DNA from 3 places in the Klebsiella sp. HN106 genome. Region 3 is predicted to be linked to each of the others. Evidence: predicted binding sites of a transcription regulator. Region 3 holds the regulator's gene; each other region holds the start of a gene.
What was found. The regulator CRP, encoded in region 3, controls carbon source genes, mostly activating them, when cyclic AMP is high. The targets are predictions, from matches to a motif close to ATGTGANNNNNNTCACAT.
Positions count from the first base shown of each region.

Region 1: the regulator CRP is predicted to act here: its motif matches at 1,029-1,046, upstream of hpt (hypoxanthine phosphoribosyltransferase).
Region 2: the regulator CRP is predicted to act here: its motif matches at 1,685-1,702, upstream of ACSIPU_RS18075 (PTS sugar transporter subunit IIB).

Region 1 is NZ_JBLURD010000010.1:89,106-92,240, forward strand. It holds gene ACSIPU_RS20910 (glucose/quinate/shikimate family membrane-bound PQQ-dependent dehydrogenase) at 1-969, opposite strand, end outside; gene hpt (hypoxanthine phosphoribosyltransferase) at 1,173-1,709, shown strand; gene can (carbonate dehydratase) at 1,763-2,425, opposite strand; gene ACSIPU_RS20925 (ABC transporter ATP-binding protein) at 2,533-3,135, shown strand, end outside.
Region 2 is NZ_JBLURD010000007.1:175,149-178,283, reverse strand. It holds gene ACSIPU_RS18080 (PTS cellobiose transporter subunit IIC) at 1-1,275, opposite strand, end outside; gene ACSIPU_RS18075 (PTS sugar transporter subunit IIB) at 1,285-1,599, opposite strand; gene ACSIPU_RS18070 (PTS cellobiose transporter subunit IIC) at 1,774-3,045, shown strand.
Region 3 is NZ_JBLURD010000011.1:166,456-169,590, reverse strand. It holds gene ACSIPU_RS22120 (phosphoribulokinase) at 1-495, shown strand, start outside; gene ACSIPU_RS22115 (OsmC family protein) at 542-946, opposite strand; gene crp (cAMP-activated global transcriptional regulator CRP) at 1,251-1,883, shown strand; gene ACSIPU_RS22105 (YccS/YhfK family putative transporter) at 1,935-3,135, shown strand, end outside.

The DNA of each region.
Region 1 (3,135 bases), on a different contig from region 3:
GGTTTGCAGATTGAGAATGCCTTTATTAGCAAAGGATTCACACAGCTTACCGGTTTCGGCATTGATGGCGAACAGGCGGCCATCGTTGACCGGTAGAATGATACGGCGCGGGCAGTCGGCAACCACATCTGCCGGCGCATTGTCCGCTCTGGCTTCATGATATGAAACGCCGCGGCAGGTCACGTGCTGGAAAGAGGGATCGGCGTTGAGCTGCGGATCGAAATGCCATTTTTCTTTACCGGTGGCCGCATCAAGCGCGAACAGGCGCTGGTGGGCAGTACACAGATAGAGCGTGTCGCCCACTTTAATCGGCGTAACTTCGTTGGTAATTTCGCCCGGATCGTTAGGCTGCTTGAGATCGCCCGTACGGAAGACCCAGGCTTCTTTCAGATTCTTCACGTTATCGGCGTTGATCTGCTTCAGCGGCGAGTAACGCTGTCCTTCCTGATTACGGCCATACGCCGACCAGTCGCCATCGGCAACGTCGGAAATAGGCGCTGCTGGCGTTGCATCCGCTCTCAGCGTACCGTTGACTTCCTGCGGGTCGTTGAAGCCGGCCCAGGTGAGGATGCCGCCGCTAATCAGCAGGGTGACGACCAGCCCGGCAACGGCGCCAGCGGAGGGAATCGGCAGGCGACGCCAGACAAAAGGAAGAATCAGCCAGATGCCGAAGAAGACCAGAATGTCGCTGCGTGGGGTCAGCGCCCAGAAGTCAAAACCAACCTCCCAGACGCCCCAAATCATCGTGGCAAGCAGCAGCGCGGCGTAAAGCCAAAGCGCAGAGCGCTTACCGCGGAACAGGAGGACGGTGACGCCCAGCATCACCAGACCTGCGATAGGGTAGTACCAGGAGCCGCCGAGGGCGACCAGCCAGGCTCCGCCCGCTAAAAGATAGAGGCCACAGAACGCTGCAAAAAGAGCCGTCAGCGTCACGAGTAGCCGTGATTGTTGAGATTTTGTTTCTGCCATAGAAAGACACTCGTTTGATTGTTAATTTTTTACCTGCAATTAATTATAGGATTTAACAAGTGTGATCGGAATCACAAAATGGGCTTTATTAATCACTGCATCGCATATTTCTTTTTGCTGGTATACTGCGTGGCTTGCCGGTCAACGTCGGTGCAATCGCAGCGGCATTGATGATTTACATTAAGAATCAAATGGTTAGTTTTATGAAACATACTGTAGAAGTGATGATCCCGGAAACTGAGATCAAAGCCCGTATTGCTGAGCTCGGTCGTCAAATTAATGAACATTACCAGGATAGCGGCAGCGAAATGGTGCTGGTGGGGCTATTGCGCGGTTCATTTATGTTTATGGCCGACCTGTGCCGTGAAGTTCAGGTACCCCATGAAGTCGATTTCATGACCGCATCCAGCTACGGCAGCGGCATGTCCACCACCCGCGACGTCAAAATCCTCAAAGATCTGGATGAAGACATCCGCGGTAAAGATGTGCTGATCGTGGAAGACATCATTGACTCCGGCAACACACTGTCAAAAGTGCGTGAAATTCTTAGCCTACGTGAACCTAAATCCCTGGCGATTTGTACCCTGCTCGATAAGCCAAGCCGTCGTGAAGTTAACGTGCCGGTAGAGTTCGTCGGTTTTGCGATCCCGGATGAATTCGTCGTGGGCTACGGCATTGACTATGCTCAGCGCTACCGTCACCTGCCCTATATCGGCAAAGTGACCCTGCTCGACGAATAAAGCGGATTATCTATCCCGGCGGCCCGGGATAATAATTAAGAGGAGCGCGTGAATTACTTGTGATTGACGTGCTTGCTTTTAAGGTTGGAAATACCCTGGCGATAGCGCTGTTCCAGCGTTTCGCGGCTGACGGCGGTCACGTCAAGGTCGCGTAACATGCCGTCGTGAATGCCGTAAGCCCAGCCGTGGATGGTCACTTTCTGTCCGCGCTTCCACGCCGACTGCATAATCGTTGAGTGACCCAGGTTGTAAACCTGCTCCATCACATTCAATTCACACAGCGTATCAAGGCGACGCTCTTCGGGCATCTCACCCAGTAATGAGCTGTGCTTAAACCAGATATCGCGGATATGCAGCAGCCAGTTGTCGATCAGGCCAAGCTCGGTATTTTCAATTGCCGCCTGCACGCCGCCGCAGCCGTAGTGGCCGCAGATGATGATGTGCTCGACTTCCAGTACATCAACCGCGTACTGCACCACGGAAAGACAGTTCAGGTCGGTATGAATCACCAGGTTTGCAACGTTACGGTGTACAAACAGCTCGCCGGGTTCCAGGCCGGTCAAACGTTCGGCGGGGACGCGGCTATCGGAACATCCAATCCACAGAAAGCGCGGTTTTTGCGCTTGTGCCAGCTTCTCAAAGAAACCGGGGTCTTCCTCCACCAGCATTTTTGACCATAGTGCATTGTTGCTGATGAGTGTATCTATATCGTTCATGGATGTTTACGGGCCTGTAACCAAGTAAGTGCGTTGCGCTAATATAGGGTAACCTCACATTTTTTAAAACAACCCATCGCGTGTCGCGACACGAGAAGAGACCTTTAATGACCATTGCTCTGGAACTAAAACAGCTCAAGAAAACCTACCCCGGTGGAGTTCAGGCGCTGCGCGGAATCGATCTGCAGGTCGAAGCGGGCGATTTTTACGCGCTCCTGGGGCCTAACGGCGCGGGGAAATCGACCACTATCGGCATCATCAGTTCGCTGGTAAATAAAACCTCCGGCGAGGTGAATGTTTTTGGCTACGATCTGCAAAAGGATGTGGTGAACGCCAAACGCCAGCTCGGTCTGGTGCCGCAGGAGTTCAACTTCAACCCGTTTGAAACCGTGCAGCAGATTGTGGTCAACCAGGCGGGCTACTATGGCGTTGAGCGCAAAGAAGCGATTGTCCGCAGTGAAAAGTACCTCAAACAGCTCGACCTATGGGAAAAGCGCAACGAGCGCGCGCGGATGCTCTCCGGCGGCATGAAGCGCCGCCTGATGATCGCCCGCGCGTTGATGCATGAACCGAAGCTGCTGATCCTCGATGAGCCCACGGCGGGAGTGGATATTGAGCTTCGTCGCTCGATGTGGGGATTTTTGAAAGATCTCAACGATAAAGGCACGACGATTATCCTGACTACCCACTATCTGGAAGAGGCCGAAATG
Region 2 (3,135 bases), on a different contig from region 3:
CTCCTGCTCCAGCAGCTGTTTTTCGTAGGCTTTGAGGAACGGCAGATACATCACCATCGCCGTCGCCATACAAATCAGGCACATGATCACCGGGCTAAAGCTCCAGTTTGCCGCCCAGGAGGCGCCGATAGGGGCCGGCGTCGTCCACGGCGTCATCGACACCACGCGGCTGACCAGGTCCAGCTTCAGCGCAAAGTAGGCCAAGGTCGCGTTGACCATCGGCACCAGCACGAACGGCAGGAAGAACAGCGGGTTCATGATGATCGGCGCGCCGAACAGAATCGGTTCGTTGATGTTAAATACGCCCGGCACCACGCCCATCCGGCCAATCGTCCGCAGATGCACGGCCTTGCTGCGCAGCAGCATCAGCGCCAGCGGCAGGGTGGAGCCGACGCCGCCGATCAGCAGATAGTGATCCCAGAAGCCCTGGACATAGATATGTGGAATCGCGGTGCCTGCGGCCATCGCCGCCTGGTTGATCGACAGATTCGCCATCCAGAACGGATTCATAATCCCGGTGACGATCAGCGCCCCGTGAATGCCGGCAAACCACAGCACCTGGCACACCAGTACCGACAGCAGGATCGCCGGTAGGGTATCGGACGCCGCCACCAGCGGTTTCACCAGCGACATGATCGCTTCCGGGATGATCATGCCCAGCTGCGCTTCGATAAACAGGTTCAGCGGATGCAGCGTCAGCACGATCGCCAGCACCGGGATCAGGATCTCGAACGAGCGCGCCACGCCCGCCGGAACTTCAGGCGGTAGACGGATCGTAATGTTATGGCGTTTGAGAAAGGCGTACAGCTCGGTAGAGTAAATCGCCACCAGAATTGCGGTAAAGATCCCCTGGCCGGAGAAGTAGGCGGTAGAGATCTGGCCATCTTTCAGCGGCGCGGCCACCAGCAGAAACGACATCAGCGACAGCATCCCGGCGGTCAGCGAGTCCAGGTTATGGTGCTTCGCCAGGCTGGCGGCGATCCCGACGGCGATAAACAGCGTCATCACCCCCATGCTGAAGTTAAACGGCAGCATCAGCGCATCGCGATGATCGAGCGAAAATTGCAGCCAGGCGCGGGCAAAGCCCCACGTCGTATCCGGGGAGAACGGGGGGAAGATAAACACCAGCAAAAACGAGCCAACGATCATAAAGGGCAGGGCGGTAATGAAACCGTCGCGGATGGAGGTGACGTATTTTTGCTGGCCGATCGCCCCCGCCATAGGCGTGATCTTCTGTTCAATCACGGCGATCAGCTTCGCGTACAGAGAGCTCATGATCTTTCCTTAATTTTTGTTATCGATAAGGGAAAGCGCGAAATCCAGCACGGCGCCGCCTTTCTGCATGCCGTAATCCATCATGTTGATGGGTTCCACGCGGATCCCGTATTTATCAGCCTGTTTTTGCAGATCTTTCTGCATGTATTTCACCTGCGGCCCCAGCAGGACCACCTGGTAATGGCCGACCTGTTGATCGAACTCCGCGACGCCAAAGGCGTTGATCTCTACCGGCAACCCGCGCTGCTCGGCCTCGGCGATCATTTTTTTCACCAGCAGGCTGGTGGACATGCCCGCGGAACAGCACAACATTATCTTTTTCATATATCGCTCCTGATGAGTGGGATGCGCCGACTATAGTCACAACGGATATAAAACGGAAAGCGCTTTCCGTTTGTGGATTTATTTATTGTGACCACGATCACCTATGACGGGCTTTTACTTTACACAGGAGTGCGCGATCATCCTGGCGACTACTCTCTTCTGAAAGGCAGGATTATGAACATTCAGTTAATGAATGTTGCCGTCGATATCATCGAGCAGCGGCTGGCACCGCTGGCCAACGTTCTGACGCGCAATAACCACATTACGGCGATGCGCGACAGCTTTGCGCTGGCGATGCCGTTTGTGATCGTCGGAAGTTTGCTGGTGCCGATTTTGTTTCCGCCCGTTTCCATCGACGGCGCATCGGCCTTTGGCCAGTTCTATTTCCAGCTGCGGCCTATTCTGCTGCCGACTTTTGAACTGACTATCGGGCTGGTGGCGCTGATTGTGGCCTTCGGCGCCAGCGCCAGTCTTGCCAAGCAGTACCGGCTACCGGAGCGGCTCTGCGGGCTGACCGGCTGCCTGGCGTTTTTGCTGTTTATCGGCTTTCGCGACAACGGCGCGACCAATATTTTTCTTGGCGGAATGGGGATTTTTACCGCGCTGATATCGAGTACTTACTCCATTGAAATTGTACGCTTTTTCTATAAGAAAGGCTGGTGCATCCGCCTGCCGGAAGAGGTACCGGTGATGACCCGTAACGGCTTTCAGCTACTGATTCCGCTGCTGGTGGTGATGCTCTCTATTAGCGTCATTAACGCGCTGCTGTTGCAAAGCACCGGGCGCATTTTACCGGAGCTGATTAGCGAAGCGGTGCGGCCGCTGGTGGTGGCCTCCGATACCCTAACCGCGGTTTTAATATCGTTATTTATCTGCAACCTGCTTTGGTTTGTCGGTATTCACGGCGCGCTAATTATCACCGGGATTATGAACCCGTTCTGGATGACCTATCTGTTTGAAAACCAACAGGCGCTGGCCGCCGGTTCCGCCACGTTACCGCATATTTACCTGCAGGGATTCTGGGATTTCTACCTGCTAATCGGCGGTATCGGCTCGACGCTGCCGCTGGTTTTTATGGCGATGCGCAGCCGTTCCCGGCAGTTGAAAAGCGTCGGGAAAATTGGCCTGCTTCCCTCGCTGTTTAACATTAATGAGCCGATATTGTTCGGCTTTCCGATTATCATGAACCCGGTTTTTCTGCTGCCGTTTATTTTTGTGCCGCTGATAAATGCCTGTATCGCCTGGTATTTAACCCATTTGGGGATTCTCGACCGGGCGGTGGCGATGCTGCCGTGGTCGATGCCGGCGCCGCTCGGCGCGGCGTGGTCAGCCAACGGTAGCTGGAAAAACTTATGCATGTGCCTGTTCGCTATTTTTAACGCCTGGATGCTCTATCGCCCGTTCTTTAAGGTCTACGAACGCCAGCTTGCCGACGCTGAACGCTAAGCTTTTCGCCTGTCTGCCCCAGCCCGCCCTGCGCGGGCTTTTTTATTTCTGCCAGAATATGTGAACTCCATCACGAATATTTGCCCGCTA
Region 3 (3,135 bases):
GTCCTCTTTTACGAAGGCCTGCACGGCGGCGTCGTGACGCCGCAGCACAACGTCGCAAACCATGTCGACCTTCTGGTCGGCGTGGTGCCCATCGTCAATCTTGAGTGGATCCAGAAGCTTATCCGCGACACCAGCGAACGCGGCCACTCTCGGGAGGCGGTGATGGACTCGGTGGTCCGCTCGATGGAGGACTACATCAACTTTATCACCCCGCAGTTTTCGCGCACCCATCTCAACTTCCAGCGCGTCCCCACGGTGGATACGTCCAATCCCTTTGCGGCCAAAGCCATCCCTTCCCTGGATGAAAGCTTCGTGGTGATTCATTTCCGCAACCTGAAAAATATCGATTTTCCGTGGCTTCTGGCGATGCTTCAGGGTTCGTTTATCTCACATATGAACACGCTGGTGGTACCGGGCGGAAAAATGGGGCTGGCGATGGAGCTGATTATGGCGCCGCTGGTTGAACGGCTGATGGAAGGCAAGAAAATAAGCTAGCTGCGATCGCCCCGGCGGCAACATAACCTACCGGGGTCGGTTCCGTTTATCCTTCGATCACTTCATAAGAGTGAGTAATGTTTACCGCCTTCTCAAGCATCAGCGCCACCGAGCAGTATTTTTCCGCCGACAGGTCAACGGCGCGGGAAACGGCCGCGTCTTTTAACTCCTTACCGGTCACGATAAAGTGCAGATTGATATGGGTAAACAGACGCGGCGCCTCTTCGCGACGCTCCGAGGTCAGCTTAACTTCGCAGTTGGTGACGTTATGACGCCCCTTCTGCAAAATGGAAACCACGTCAATCGCGCTGCACCCGCCTGCCGCCATTAGCACCATTTCCATCGGGCTGGGCGCTTTATCCCCGGAATTACCGTCCATCAGAATCTGGTGGCCAGAAGCCGACTCACCGATGAAGGTTAACCCTTCAACCCACTTCACTCGCGCTTGCATAAATTTAACTCCAGGGCTGTAATTTTCCTGACAGATTACGCGTAGATAACAATTCTCGCAACGGAAGGCGACCTGGGTCATGCTGAAGCGAGACACCAGGAGACATGCGGCGAAAGCTATGCTAAAACAGTCTGGATGCTACAGTAATACATTGATGTACTGCATGTATGCAGAGGAGTTCACATTACAGGCTGCAGAACACTTTCAGCCGGATTCCCAGGTATAGGGATTCAATACGATTGCATGCCCGGATGCCGTGTAGTGTCGGCACCCGGAGATAGCTTATAACAGAGGATAACCGCGCATGGTGCTTGGCAAACCGCAAACAGACCCTACCCTTGAATGGTTCTTGTCTCATTGCCACATTCATAAGTACCCATCAAAGAGCACGCTGATCCACCAGGGTGAAAAAGCAGAAACGTTGTACTACATCGTTAAGGGCTCCGTGGCTGTACTCATCAAGGATGAAGAAGGTAAAGAGATGATCCTCTCTTACCTCAACCAGGGCGATTTCATCGGTGAATTAGGCCTGTTTGAAGAAGGTCAGGAGCGTAGCGCCTGGGTACGTGCGAAAACCGCATGTGAAGTGGCCGAAATCTCCTACAAAAAATTCCGTCAGCTGATCCAGGTTAACCCGGATATCCTGATGCGTCTCTCTTCGCAGATGGCGCGCCGTCTGCAGGTTACGTCGGAAAAAGTGGGCAACCTCGCTTTCCTCGACGTGACTGGTCGTATCGCCCAGACGCTGCTGAACCTGGCAAAACAGCCGGATGCGATGACCCACCCGGACGGTATGCAAATTAAAATTACCCGCCAGGAAATCGGTCAGATTGTCGGATGCTCTCGCGAAACCGTTGGCCGCATCCTGAAAATGCTGGAAGATCAAAACCTGATCTCGGCACACGGTAAAACTATCGTCGTCTACGGTACCCGTTAAGTCGGTAAAACGGCGTATTGCCTGACAATACGCCGTTTTTGTTTTCCCCTCATGTGGCGCAGGCTGATTTACCACCCGGAAGTCAACTATGCACTGCGGCAAACGCTGGTGTTGTGTCTGCCGGTTGCGATAGGGCTTCTGTTCGGTCATCTACAGCAGGGGCTGCTGTTTTCTCTTGTTCCCGCCTGCTGCAACGTTGCCGGGCTGGATACACCGCATAAGCGTTTCTTTAAACGCCTGATTATCGGCGGCTGCCTGTTTGCCGGCAGTAGCCTTATCGTTCAACTCCTTCTGCAGCGAGAAATACCTTTGCCGCTGATCCTCACGGGTCTGGCGCTCATCCTCGGCGTCACGGCCGAAATCAGCTCTCTGCACGCAAGGCTGCTGCCCGCCTCGCTTATCGCGGCTATATTTACGCTCAGTCTCGCGGGCAACATGCCGATCTGGGAGCCGCTGCTGATCTACGCGCTCGGGACGTTATGGTATGGCGTTTTTAACTGGGTCTGGTTCTGGCTTTGGCGCGAACAGCCGCTGCGCGAATCCTTAAGTCTGCTGTATCGCGAGCTGGCCAATTATTGCGAGGCCAAATACAGTCTGCTTACCCAGCATACGGACCCCTCAACATCGTTGCCGCCGCTGCTTAATCGACAGCAAAAGGTGGTAGATCTGATAACCCAGTGCTATCAGCAGATGCATATGTTGGCGGCCAACCAGCGCAGCGATCATAAACGCCTGCTGCGCGCATTCCAGGTTGGACTGGACCTGCAGGAGCATATTTCCGTCAGCCTTCATCAGCCGGAAGAGGTGCAAAAACTGGTGGAGCGCAGCCATGCGGAAGCGGTGATTCGCTGGAACGCGCAAACCGTTGCCGCCCGCCTGCGGGTGCTGGCGGACGATCTCCTTTACCATCGTTATCCTCAGCGCTTTCAGATGGATAAACAGATCGGTGCGCTGGAAAAAATCGCCTGGCAGCATCCCGATAACCCGGTCGGGCAGTTTTGCGCCTGGCATTTCAGCCGTATTGCCCGGGTTCTGCGCACCCAGCGGCCGCTGTACGCGCGTAACCTGATGGCGGATAAAACCCGTCGCCTGCCGCTGCTGCCTGCCCTGAAAAACTATCTGTCGCTTAAGTCGCCGGCCTTACGAAATGCGGCGCGTATCAGCGTGATGCTGAGCGTCGCCAGCCTGATGGGCAGCGCGCTAAACCTGCCAAAACCCTACTGGATCCTGATGACGGTTCTGTTCGTGACGC